DNA from 2 places in the Colwellia sp. KS18-150 genome. Region 1 is predicted to be linked to the other one. Evidence: predicted binding sites of a transcription regulator. Region 1 holds the regulator's gene; the other holds the start of a gene.
What was found. Region 1 encodes FNR, which switches genes on or off when oxygen is low (the NO sensors DNR and NnrR bind a similar motif). Its sites were predicted from a motif close to TTGATCTAGATCAA; they were not measured.
Positions count from the first base shown of each region.

Region 2: AC27IF_RS15320 (HP1242/YdcH family protein) is a predicted target of FNR. The motif match lies at 955-968, and genes of this name have one in related genera.

Region 1 covers NZ_BAAJMC010000019.1:8,932-15,151, forward strand. The annotation lists gene ttcA (tRNA 2-thiocytidine(32) synthetase TtcA) at 1-676, opposite strand, end outside; gene uspE (universal stress protein UspE) at 958-1,899, opposite strand; gene fnr (fumarate/nitrate reduction transcriptional regulator Fnr) at 2,065-2,784, opposite strand; gene AC27IF_RS16615 (sulfite exporter TauE/SafE family protein) at 2,831-3,553, opposite strand; gene ccoS (cbb3-type cytochrome oxidase assembly protein CcoS) at 3,550-3,786, opposite strand; gene AC27IF_RS16625 (heavy metal translocating P-type ATPase) at 3,809-6,220, opposite strand, start outside.
Region 2 covers NZ_BAAJMC010000015.1:69,303-75,522, reverse strand. The annotation lists gene AC27IF_RS15325 (LysE family translocator) at 1-557, shown strand, start outside; gene AC27IF_RS15320 (HP1242/YdcH family protein) at 572-814, opposite strand; gene AC27IF_RS15315 (AraC family transcriptional regulator) at 1,037-1,918, opposite strand; gene AC27IF_RS15310 (iron-containing alcohol dehydrogenase) at 2,105-3,262, shown strand; gene AC27IF_RS15305 (MBL fold metallo-hydrolase) at 3,348-4,274, opposite strand; gene AC27IF_RS15300 (hypothetical protein) at 4,278-4,937, opposite strand; gene AC27IF_RS15295 (LysR family transcriptional regulator) at 5,205-6,107, shown strand.

The sequences.
Region 1 (6,220 bases):
GCTTAATGTTTTGACGTTGTAAATTAGGTTGTGAGCCACAAAGGTTACAAGGAATGATAGGAAACTGTTTTAATTCGGCATATTGAATTAATTCGGCTTCTTTACAAAAAGCAAGCGGTCTGATCACGACATGCTCACCATTATCGGAAACTAATTTAGCAGGCATAGCCTTCATCTTTCCACCATAAAACATGTTTAACATCAGTGTTTCAATCATGTCGTCTCGATGGTGCCCAAGTGCTATTTTTGTAGCGCCTAAGTTTTTTGCTGTTTTATAAAGAACAGCGCGTCTTAGCCTTGAGCACAAGCTACAGGTGGTTTTTCCTTCAGGAATTTTATCTTTTACAATCGCATAAGTATCTTCTTCAATAATATGATACTCGATACCTAAACCATCAAGGTACTGCGGTAGTACATGCTCTGGAAAACCGGGCTGTTTTTGATCTAAATTTACTGCGATTATCTCAAAGTTAATTGGCGCAGACTCTTTAAGTAACATTAAAATACTTAAGAGCGCATAACTGTCTTTGCCTCCTGATAAACAAACCATGACTTTATCGCCTTCCTCAATCATATTGTATTCAGCAATAGCTTGGCCGACATGACGTCTGATGCGTTTTTCAAGTTTTGGTAATTGAGTCTGTTGTATCGCAGTTAAGGGCTTTGAGGTGTTCATAAAAGGCAGCTTTAGTTAAAACGGTTTAATTTCGCCGCGCATTATAGGTTTTTTAGCGCTTTAAAGCTATAAGGCAGAGGTAACAAACTAGGGTCTGTTGAACTTTAAGTTTATCACTCTGTTTCGCTTGAAAAAGAGTGACGATTTTTCAGTAGAGCCTAATGGTTTATGGCTTACTTTAACCTAACTCCGTTAAAAACCGTCAAAGCACAATGATTACATTGCACTCTTCTCGCCTTGTTATCTTAAAAATTAGCTAATAACTATTTCAATATGTTGATTTACTGTAATGGTGATACATAGCCATCGGGTTTTAGAGCGAGAACGTCACAATTAAGTTGGTCAATTACATGCTCTGCTGTATTTCCTATTAGAGCGGCTGAAATACCTGTTCTACCGACAGTACCAAGAATGACCAACTCTGCATCCACTTTTTCTGCGACTTGCTCTATAACTGTCTCAGGTAAGCCTTCTTCAACATGAGTATTAAGAACACTAATATCAAATTTATTAGCATGAGTGATCATCGCTTGTTGATGATGCTTTAACATGGTGTCATTGTATTCTGTGGAATTAAACTCAGGTATTTCAATGGCGATATTTACCGGGGTACCTGGAAATGAATTTACTAAATGAACATTGCCTTGAACAATTGAAGCTAACTGTTTGGCTTCCTCAGTAATTTTAATATTAAGTGAGCGGTGTTCAGATTCATCACTACCAACATTTAGTGCTGCAATTATATTACCATTTTCAGGCCAAGCGTGATCTTTAACTAATAACACTGGGCAAGGGCATTTTCGTAAAATATGCCAATCTGTTGGGGTAAAAATCACAGACTTTAATTTGTCATGTAAGTGTGTTCCTTTGATGACAATATCATAATCATGTTCTATGACTTGCTCTACGATAGCTTCGAAAGGGCGGTTATGCCAAACCACTTGACAATTTATGTCCATATCACCTTTTAAACTATTAACAATATTTTCTAGCCATGATTTTTTATCTTTGATTACTGACTGACACATAACGTCACGTTCTTCGCTTGATAAAATAGTGGTCATTTCATAAGAAAAATCAAAAATAGTTAAAAAAGCACAAACTTCTACATTGGTATCAGTTTTGGCTTTAATACTAGCGGCTAATTCTATTGCTCTTTTTAGTGCTTTTTGATCTTCCGTTGTCGGATCGATAACGGCGAGGATTTTTTGATATGTTTGCATGATTAATCTCACTTTTATAAATTAACAATATAACCATTAAAAGAACATAGTTAATTTATAGCAAATGTATGAAATTAATGCTTGTTTTAAATCAATTTATTTGGAAGTTTACGGGTCACGATAAATGATTTTATCGCGACAATAACCCTTAAACTTTGTAGCGGATTAAGACTCAGCGCAATCAATTAATGCATCAATATCTAAAATAGAAATTAATTTACCATCAACATTGATTAAGCCATTTTTATGAAAACGATTTAACAACCGACTGATTGTTTCAACCGTTAAACCAATATAGTTACCTATATCGCTTCGAGTCATTGTTAGTCTAAATTCACTGGCGGATAAACCACGGTCATGATAACGATCGCTTAATGTAACCAAAAATGTTGCTACACGTTGCTCGGCATTTTTTCGGTTTAACAGGGTGAGCATTTCTTGATCAGTGCGAATTTCATTACTCATTAAGCGTAAAACTTGCTTCTTAAGTTTTGGCATAGTGTTAGACAGTTTGTCTAAATTATTATAAGGAATTTCACACACCATTGATGTCTCAAGTGCTTGAGCAAAACTTTTATGCTCAGCATCAGCTATTGCGTCAAATCCTAATAAGTCCCCCGCTAGATGAAAGCCAGTGATTTGCTCTTCACCTTGCTCGTTAACAGTATAGGTTTTAAATGTTCCTGAGCGAATAGCATATAGTGCGTGCATATCTTGGCCATCGGTAAATATTTTATCGCCTTTGTGGATAGGGCGTTTACGATCAATAATATTGTCGAGAGTATTAAGCTCTTGATCGTTTAGCGTAAAAGGCAAACAAAGCTCACTAATACTACAGTTTTGACATTTGATATGTTGTGCGCTTGGGCAACTATTGTTCGACATACATTACTCGATTATTTACATAGCTTCTTAGGACAAATCTATGGTATTAGAACACCTGTCTAGATGCAAGAAGTAAACTATAAATACCAAAGGTAATTAATATTAATGCCATTGTTTTTCGTAACTTAGCATTGGCTAATAAATGCTTAACACTACCGAAACTAAAAGAGAGTGTTAATAGCGCTGGCAAGGTTCCTAAGCCGAAAAAAAACATAATGCTTGCCCCTGTTACCAAACTACCGCTCGCTAATGCCCAAGTTAGGGTTGAATAAACTAGGCCACAAGGTAGCCAGCCCCAGATAGCGCCTAAAGAGAATGCTTTACTCGGAGTACTGACAGGAATAACATTTTTAGCCAAAGGAGAAATGTACTTCCATAATCCCTTTCCTAAAGCTTCAATGCGATTTATCCACATTAACCATTGCCCTAAATATAACCCTAATAAAATAAGAAAAATGGCTGAAATGATACGTAAGCTTGCCAGTGGCATACCGATATTTTTTGCAGCAATTGAGCCAGTAAAGCCAACGATAGCGCCAATAATACTGTATGAAGCAATACGGCCAATATTATAAGCAAAAATTAAGCTTAATTTGTTTACTTGATTATGAGTCTGCTCTTGGCCATTAACAGGGATCTGTTGATTATTAGCATGCTTAGGCTGAGGAAGTGCAGATGTTAACATGGTAGTTATACCACCACACATGGCAATACAATGACCAGAGCCAAGTAAACCTATGATAAATGCCGAGAGAATATCAATATTCATTTATTGTCTTGTTCAGGAGCTTGAGTAGTTTTTATTTCTTTTGCATCAACTTCTGATTGAGTGTTCTGATTAACTTCGATAGATTCTTGGTTTTCATTTTCATCGAAAAGAATGCTCATGCCTTGCTTTTCGAGATCATCAAATTGCTCTGTTTTTACTGCCCAAAAGAACAAATAGATACCAAGGACAGTAAGTAATACAGCGATAGGGATTAATATGTATATTATGCTCATCTTTTACTCTTTTGTTGAGTGACTACTTTTTTAGTAAACGTAGTGAGTTGGTGATCACTAAAATCGAGCTTGCAGACATTCCTATAACCGCCATGTAAGGGGTTATAAATCCAGCAACGGCTAATGGTAATACAATGGCATTATAACCAAAAGCCCATAAGTAATTTTGAAACACGATACGACGTGTTTTTATTGCTACCTTATTTAAGGTGCTAATACTGGAAAGTTTATCATTTAATAAAATGACATCGGCACCGCTTTTGGCAATATCAGTACCGCATCCCATTGCCATGGAAACATGTGCCGCACCAAACACAGGGGAGTCATTAACACCGTCACCTACCATAGCAACTTTTACTGGTTCATGCGCTTGCATTTCCAACAGCTTATTCATTTTATCACTGGCTGAAAGGTCGCCATAACATTGAGTTATTGTTAACTGCTTTGCAATTTTATTACAAGCAATTTGGCTATCACCTGAAAGCATCAGAGTTTGATTATTGATATTTAATGATTTGATTAGTGATGATGCATCATTTCTCACTTGATCTACTAAGAAAAAAGCAGCGATAAGCACACCCTCACAAAGTAAAACACAACTTGCAGATTGGATGTCTTCATCAAACTCATCTAATTGCCAGCTTGGTTTACCTATACTGTACTCTTGATTATTAATAACGCCACTCACCCCTTTGCCTGATTCAACTCTTACTTGGCTTGTTTGCAGTGAGTAATCACGGTAAGGACTAAAAGGCTTAGCTAAAGGATGTTCAGAGTGAGATTCTAATGCGGCAGCAATCGCTAATACTTCCTGCTTGTTGAATCTATTTTCATTGGCAATGCTTACCTGTTCAATGACAAACTCACCAGTGGTTAATGTACCGGTTTTATCAAAAGCGAAACAATTAATCTGTGGCATAGTTTCCATAACATGTGCTGATTTTATCATGATACCATCACGGTTTAAGCGTGTAGTCGCACAAGTTAATGCGGTAGGAGTAGCTAAAGAAAGGGCACAAGGACAAGTAGCAACGAGCACAGATAAAGTGATCCAAAAAGCTTCTTCAGGTAAATGTTGTTGCCAATAAAGTGCTGTACCTATCGCGGTCATTAATATAATGGCGACAAAATATTGTGCGATTTTATCTGATAGTCGAGCAAGCTTTGGCTTATGAGCTTGAGACTGTTCACTTAAACGAATTAGTTGGCTTAAAAAAGATTGGCTATTTTTTTGTTTTACTCTGACTGTTATATTGCTATCGCCATTTATTGTACCGGCAAACACTTTGTCATTAAGGTTTTTACTGACAGGTAATTGCTCACCAGAAAGCATCGCTTCGTTTATATGTGAATGACCATCAATGATAACGCCGTCTGCAGGTACTGTTTCTCCAGGCTTAATTAAAACAATATCCTCAACAATCAGTAACTTGGCTGCTACTAACTCTTCTTTAGTTATGGATTCTAAAAGGAGTGATTGACCGTGACCAATTCTTGTTGCTGTCATTGGCATAAGTTTTAATAAATTGGCAGAAACTTGTGCTGCGTGAGAGCGAGCCCTGAATTCTAAAAACTTTCCAATAAGTAATAGGAAAGTAAACATCGAAACAGACTCAAAATAAACTTCACCTTGCTGAGATATTGTCGCCCATGCACTTGCACTAAATGCTAGTATTATCGCAATGGTGACAGGCACATCCATGGATAGCCTTTTTACTTTTAGGGCACTAATTGCGCCTTTATAAAAAGACAAAGCACCATAAGTAACAATCGGAATAGCTAAAATAAAACTCACCCAACGCAAATATACCTTGTTGTGATCAGACATATCCGCGAAGGCACCAAAATATAAACCTACGGCAATCATCATGATTTGCATCATTAAAATACCGCTGATACCGAGTCTTTTAATAAAGGTTTTACTTATTCTTTTATTACGCTTTTCTACTTCATTGGCTTTAAAGGGTAAGGCTTGATAACCAATTCTATCTATAGCATTGAGGATTTCACTTAAGGCTAATTTATTATCCTGCCATTTTATAGTCGCTCTTTGTGTTGTTGCATTAACATTAATGGCTTCAATACCTATCTTTTTGCTCAGTTGCATTTCAATCAACCAAGCACAAGCAGCACAGTTTATGCCTTCAATACTTAAAATGGCTTCCTTTATTTCTTTATCTTGATAAATAAATTCATCTTGTAATACGGCTTCATCGAGCAGTTGATTTTTTTGCAACTGCTCAGGCACAAGCTCTGCGCCTTTATGAGCAGGCTCAGTTCTTACAGCATAATATTGCGTTAAATTGTTATCTACAATGGTTTGAGCAACAGCTTGACAACCAATACAGCACATGGGCTGTAGGTTGTTGTTTATGTTTACATTTAAATTGATTCCAGTGGGGATTAATTCATCACAATGAAAACAATTTCTTGT
Region 2 (6,220 bases), on a different contig from region 1:
TTGCCTTTGTTTCTTCAATCACTCCTGGGCCAAATAATATAATGTTGATGAATTCAGGGGTAAATTTTGGTTTTAAGCTAACCGTTCCTCATTTGCTTGGTGTATCTATCGGCTTTACCTTAATGATTGCCCTAGTTGGCTTAGGGGTTATGCAGATCTTTGATAAGTTTCCAATGAGTTACGATATCTTAAAAGTGCTTAGTATTGTCTATTTGCTTTATTTAGCCATAAAAATAGCATTTTCATCTAGCTCAGCAGACGATAAAATTTTAAAAGCGAAGCCTTTTACCTTTATGCAAGCGGCATTATTTCAATGGGTGAACCCAAAAGCTTGGACTATGGCGCTAACGGCCATTAGTTTATATGCGCCTAATAAAAGTTTTGGCTCAGTGTTGTTTGTGGCATTAATTTTTGGATTAATTAACTTGCCCTGCATATGCTCATGGATAGCTTTAGGGCAAAAAATTCAGTTGTTTTTAAAAGGTAATACTCAGCTGAAAATCTTTAATATCACTATGGCATCCTTGCTCGTTTTGTCTATATATCCAGCATTGTAACGACAAAGTGGCGCTTAATTACTGGCTAATATAAGTTGGTATAGTGAGTCTTTAAGCGCTGCTCTTTCATTTTTTAATTGATGAAATGCTTCATCATCAATAGGCGAGTTATTTAACTCAAGCTTTCTTATCTCTGTATCGAGAGCATGGTAACGCTGAGCATTGGCAGAGAATACTCTGTCAGTTTTATTAAGTGCAACAATACTATCTTTATATGTTGGAAATTCGTTCACCAAAGAATGATCTTCACCTAACATGGTAACTCCTTAAATTAATTTAAGATTAAATATAAATAGTGACAATACATAAATAGCTCAAACAGCTAAATATGCAAGTTTCCTGCAATGGAATATTATTTAATTGTAGGAGTTAAATAGCATAGCAAAGAGATTTTTTATTGATAATCTTCAATTTCATGGAATGACTTTATATAAAATTTTGATAATTATTATCTTAAGGCTAGGCTATTTATCTTTAGATTATGCCGTCTCAAAGCGGGATAAAGCACTAGGGCTTTGACCAAAGTAGCGGCTAAATTCACGGCTAAACTGTGTCGGACTTTCATAACCAACTTGTGCTGCCGCTTGTTTCACTTTTAATCCTTGATCCTGTAAAAGTTCTCGTGCTCGACTTAATCGTATTTTTTTCACGTATTGAATTGGGGAAGAGGCGGTCACTTGCTTAAAGTTACGGTGAAATGTTGAAGTACTCATGTTGGCCATATTGGCGAGCTGTTCAACGTCTAACTTTCCTTGAAAGTTATTGTGCAAATGTTTAAGTACTCTTTCCATTCTTGATAAATGAGTATTATGGGAAACAAGTGCAAACAAAGGTGCAGCTTGTGGGCCTCGAAGGGTATGAAACAATACCTCACGAATTAGGCTTTTGCCAATAATGTCACATTGTAGTGATGAGCCTAAACAATCAGATAAGCGAGTAATAGCGCAATTTAAAGTATCTGTGCATTGACTTATAAATAGACCTTTGTTTTCTGAAACATTATCCGCTATCTGAATCTCTCCATGTTCATCCAGAACTCGAACTAACTCAGTTAAAGTCGGCATGTCTAAATCGATTATCAGTGACAGTAATGGTTTCCCTTCTTCTACTATGGTTTCACATTCTGCGGGTAGAGGAAGTGTTAACACAAGGTAATTGTCAGGGTTGTAGTCGTAGCTTTTTTGGTCAAAGAATACGCGCTTTTGACCTTGGGCGATAATAATAATACCTTGGCTATAACAAAGAGGTACACGCCCCGTAGACTCGGTAGCCTTGAATACTCCAACGCCATCAAGGTGTGTTTGGTTATAGCCTTCATTAATAGCGATAGCGTTTAAATTGTTAACTAAGTCATTCATCATGTATGCCTAATAAATTGGATAGATTTTTACTGTATTACTTGCCGTAAAGTATAACGAATCAAAATGTAAATTTGGTATTAAATATCAACAATGATAGCTTTAGGCATGATTTAGAGATTTTAGCCCATTCTGTCAGCGATGTTGGTTGCCTAAAATACACTCATCTAAAAGAGAGAGGAATATCACATGCAAAACTTTGATTATTACAACCCAACACATATTGTTTTTGGGCAAGACAGATTAAATGAATTAGATAAATTGGTTCCTGAAAACGCCAAGGTATTGGTACTTTTTGGTGGCGGCAGTGTTAAAAAGTTTGGCACTTTAGATAAAATTAAAGCGAGTCTTGGAGAGCGTGAAGTACTTGAGTTTGGTGGTATAGAGCCAAACCCTCAATTTGATACCTTGGTTAAAGCTGTTGAGTTAGTACGTGAACAAAAAGTTGATTTCTTATTGGCCGTTGGTGGTGGTTCAGTAATGGATGGTACTAAGTTCGTTGCATTAGCGGCACAACAAGCATCAGACCATGAAAAATTATTATTCAGTGGCTTTGAACCTGTGCCAGTAGATAAGGCTATACCTTTAGGCTGTGTGGTGACATTGCCTGCAACCGGATCTGAGATGAATACTTTTGGTGTTATTACTTACCAACAGCAAAAATATCCATTTAGCTCACCGTTAGTGTTTCCTAAATTTTCATTCTTAGACCCAGACTTAACGATGACACTGCCTAAAGAGCAAATTGCCAATGGTGTTGCTGATGCCTTTATTCACGTTATTGAGCAATACCTAACTAAGCCTGAAAACGCTAAAGTTCAGGATAGATTTTCAGAAGGGTTATTAAAAACCTTGATTGAAGAAGGTCCTGTGACTTATAAAGATAATAGCAATGTAGAAGCGCGTAAAAACTTTATGTGGTCGGCTACATCAGCACTAAATGGTCTAATTGGCGTAGGTGTGATGCAAGATTGGTCAACACATATGATAGGTCACGAAATGACTGCTATGTTTGATATTGCTCACGGCCGTACACTGGCAATTATTTTACCTAGCCTACTTAGAGAGCGTAGCGAGCACAAACACGCTAAACTTTTACAATTTGCAGAGTGTGTGTGGGATATCACTGAAGGCACAGATGAAGAGAAAATTGCTGCTGCTATTGATAATACCGAGAGCTTCTTCAATTCACTAGGCATAGTGACTAAGTTGTCGCATTACGGCATTGGTGATGCTGAAATAGAGACACTGGTGGCGAATATGGAAAAAATGGGCTTAACGCAATTATCTGAAACCGGTGATTTAACCTTAGATATAGTGCGTAAGATTTTAACCTCGGCTAAATAATTTTTCCGAAGTCTATGGATAACATAATGTCAGTACAAGCTCGGTTTGTACTGACATTTTTTTTGCCAGTTAAATACTAACGTTATTAATTCACTGGATAAATGATGAAACGTTGTGTGGTTATTTTCTTTGGCTCGTTATGGGTTTGTAACAGTGAATTAAGCAGTAATAAGTCAGTTAGCGGTAAGGGTAAAGCCACTTCATTTTCTTGATTGGTACTGCCCATTGCATAGTCAATACCTGCAACTTTTGACATTTCTATATGAGTACCCATCACGGCAGATATTGGCTGAGTAGTAGAGAAATCGACTAAACGTTTAATACTAGCTTGAAAACTTTGCCAATTTTTAACATATAGCCTACCAGGATATAGGGTATCTCCAGTTAATAACCATTGGGTAGCTTCATCATAAACAGCAATTGACTCACCTTGATGACCAGGAATGGGAACAATGGATAACTTTCTATTTCCTAAGTCGAGTTGAGCCATGTCTGTCGGCCAGTTGAGTTTGTTTTTCCCAAAGCCAAAATACTGTCTAACACTAGATTGAGTCGGCTCGATAAGTGTTACATTAGCTTTGCCTGAAAATTGTTTATCAGCGGCGGTATGATCGCCATGACTGTGAGAATGACTGACAATTATTTTATATTGCTCTGCTAATTTATTATTGGCGATCGCGTGCATATTAACGAGCTCCATCACAAGTTTATATAAGGGAAATTTATCTGGGTTTTCAGTGGCTCCAGTATCTTGAATAAAAACACTGTGCTCACCAAAGAGTACATAAATAAAGGGTGCTTCATAGTGTAAGCATTTACTTTGTCTAAGGATGTAGCTGTCTTTATTGTATTGATACACCTCAATGGCTGGGTCATCATTAAAAAAACAAAAACTTGCGCCGCTATTCCATGAGTATTGTTTTAGCAAAGCTAATTTTTGGCTTGATTGTACTTGGGCAGCTAAAGGTGAGGTGTAAAAATAGCTTAGTATAATCACAAGTAAATATTTCATCTGTTACTCCGCAAAATCTTGTTTTTCATAATAAAGAATGGTTTGTTGTTGACAGTGAGTTTCAAGATGTAAATGTGCGTCTTCTCTTTTGAGTTTAGCGTTATTTATAGTCTCACTTGCTGTATTCGGACAGTTTTTACCTAAAACAATAGCATCAAATGAGGGTTTGTCGTCAATCAAATGAACGATTAACTTATCTGAACTTGAGTGCAGTGGTATAACTCTCCATTGGTGGATATCTTTATTCAAGCTGTGCTTTTGGGGCGAAATAATTAATTGTTCATTCAGTATTACCTTAGTAAATTTTACTTCTATTTCAGTGAGCCATGGCGTTCCTCCACGCTCAAAATGACCTTGAAATACCGTCGCTGAAATTGTCAGAGCTTGCTTCTTAACTAGCGTATTCAAATCAAAAGGCTTAGGCAGTAATGTCAGCATGCTAGTTGCGTAACGGGTAGGAGTTTCTGCTTTACCTTTAGTTAGCGCCGAGATGATTTGTTTGTTGCGATCAGTACTAATTTGATAAATGAGTTGGTAATCATGAGGTTTGCTATACAAAGGCATATGACTAGCATAAAGGGTAGTACCATCAGTAAAAAGCACCATGCCATGACTTCCCATTCTTGCGTGGTGAGGTGAGGAGGAAGTCACATCACTATGCATTGAAAAAAACGTTCCTATTCGCGCATGACTCGCAACAAGGGGAGCGGCATGACTAATTGTTGAAGTAAAAGTGAGTGTAATAAGGCAAATAAAAATGATGATTAACTGGTGGTTAGGGAGTAGAGCGAGTGGTTTCATATGATTTGATAAGTGAATTTATTTAGTGCAAGTATAAGAAACATCGAATATGAAAAATAACGAATTAAAGTGACTAACTGATTCCTAATTGGATATAATTGTTGCTTATTTATTTCTTTATTGTGATTTATGGATATCGAAGATCTACGACATTTTTTAGTGATTGCTCAGTGTAGTAATTTACAAAAAGCCTCAATTAAGCTGTCTAAAACAGCTGGCGCTTTATCGAAAGTGGTTAAGCGACTTGAGGCGAAACTCGATACTCAGTTATTTGATCGGGTCGGTCGTAATATTATCCTCAATCAGCAAGGTGAGCGATTTCGTCAATATGCACAGCATATTGTGCATGAGTCGGATCAAATGCTCAGTGAGTTTGGGCACCAAACCACTAAGCATAAAGTGAATATTACTGGCCCATCGGTATTAGTTCAGTATTGGTTACCAAAACTGATAACACAGCTCTCTAGCGAGTACTATGAATTAAACCTAGATATTGATTGGGAGGGGCAGGCACTTAGCCAAGTTGAAAAAGGGGCAATGCACTTAGCGTTAGCCACTAAATTTGCGGCTTCCGAGCGCAGCTCACTCAATCAGTTGGTGAGCATAACTCTGGGAGAAACACGCTTTACAATTGTTGCTAGCCCAGAGCATAGTCTTTTCGAACGCTTTCCTGATGGCAGGATAAACACTGAACAATTGCCTGAATTTGTTTTTGCTTGCCCAAGCGTGTCCCCTTTTTGTGGGATCACCAGAGGCGTTGGCTCTGATGGTTGGCAAGATGAGCTTGCACCGCGAACAATAGGTTATCGATGTAATGATTTTAGTGTTTTGATATCACTGGTAAAGCAAGGACAGGCTCTGGCATATGTTCCTGATTTTATTGCTGAGCAATATCAATTAAAAACGATAGACCTAGTTGATTATCATGAAGTAAATAAAGAGGAAATAGCGCTATACTATCAACCTAGTTTAGCCTCAGGTTGGTTAAATAAACTGATCGCGAGTGTAGAAAAGTCATTGGTTTCTAGATAGATAAACCATTTGACCATAAGCGTTTAAATGCACTTTTTATGGCGGCGGAGAAAAAGGTTATGTTGATTACCCTACATTTCACGAAGCAGTGGATTCTTTGTTAATGTCAGCGA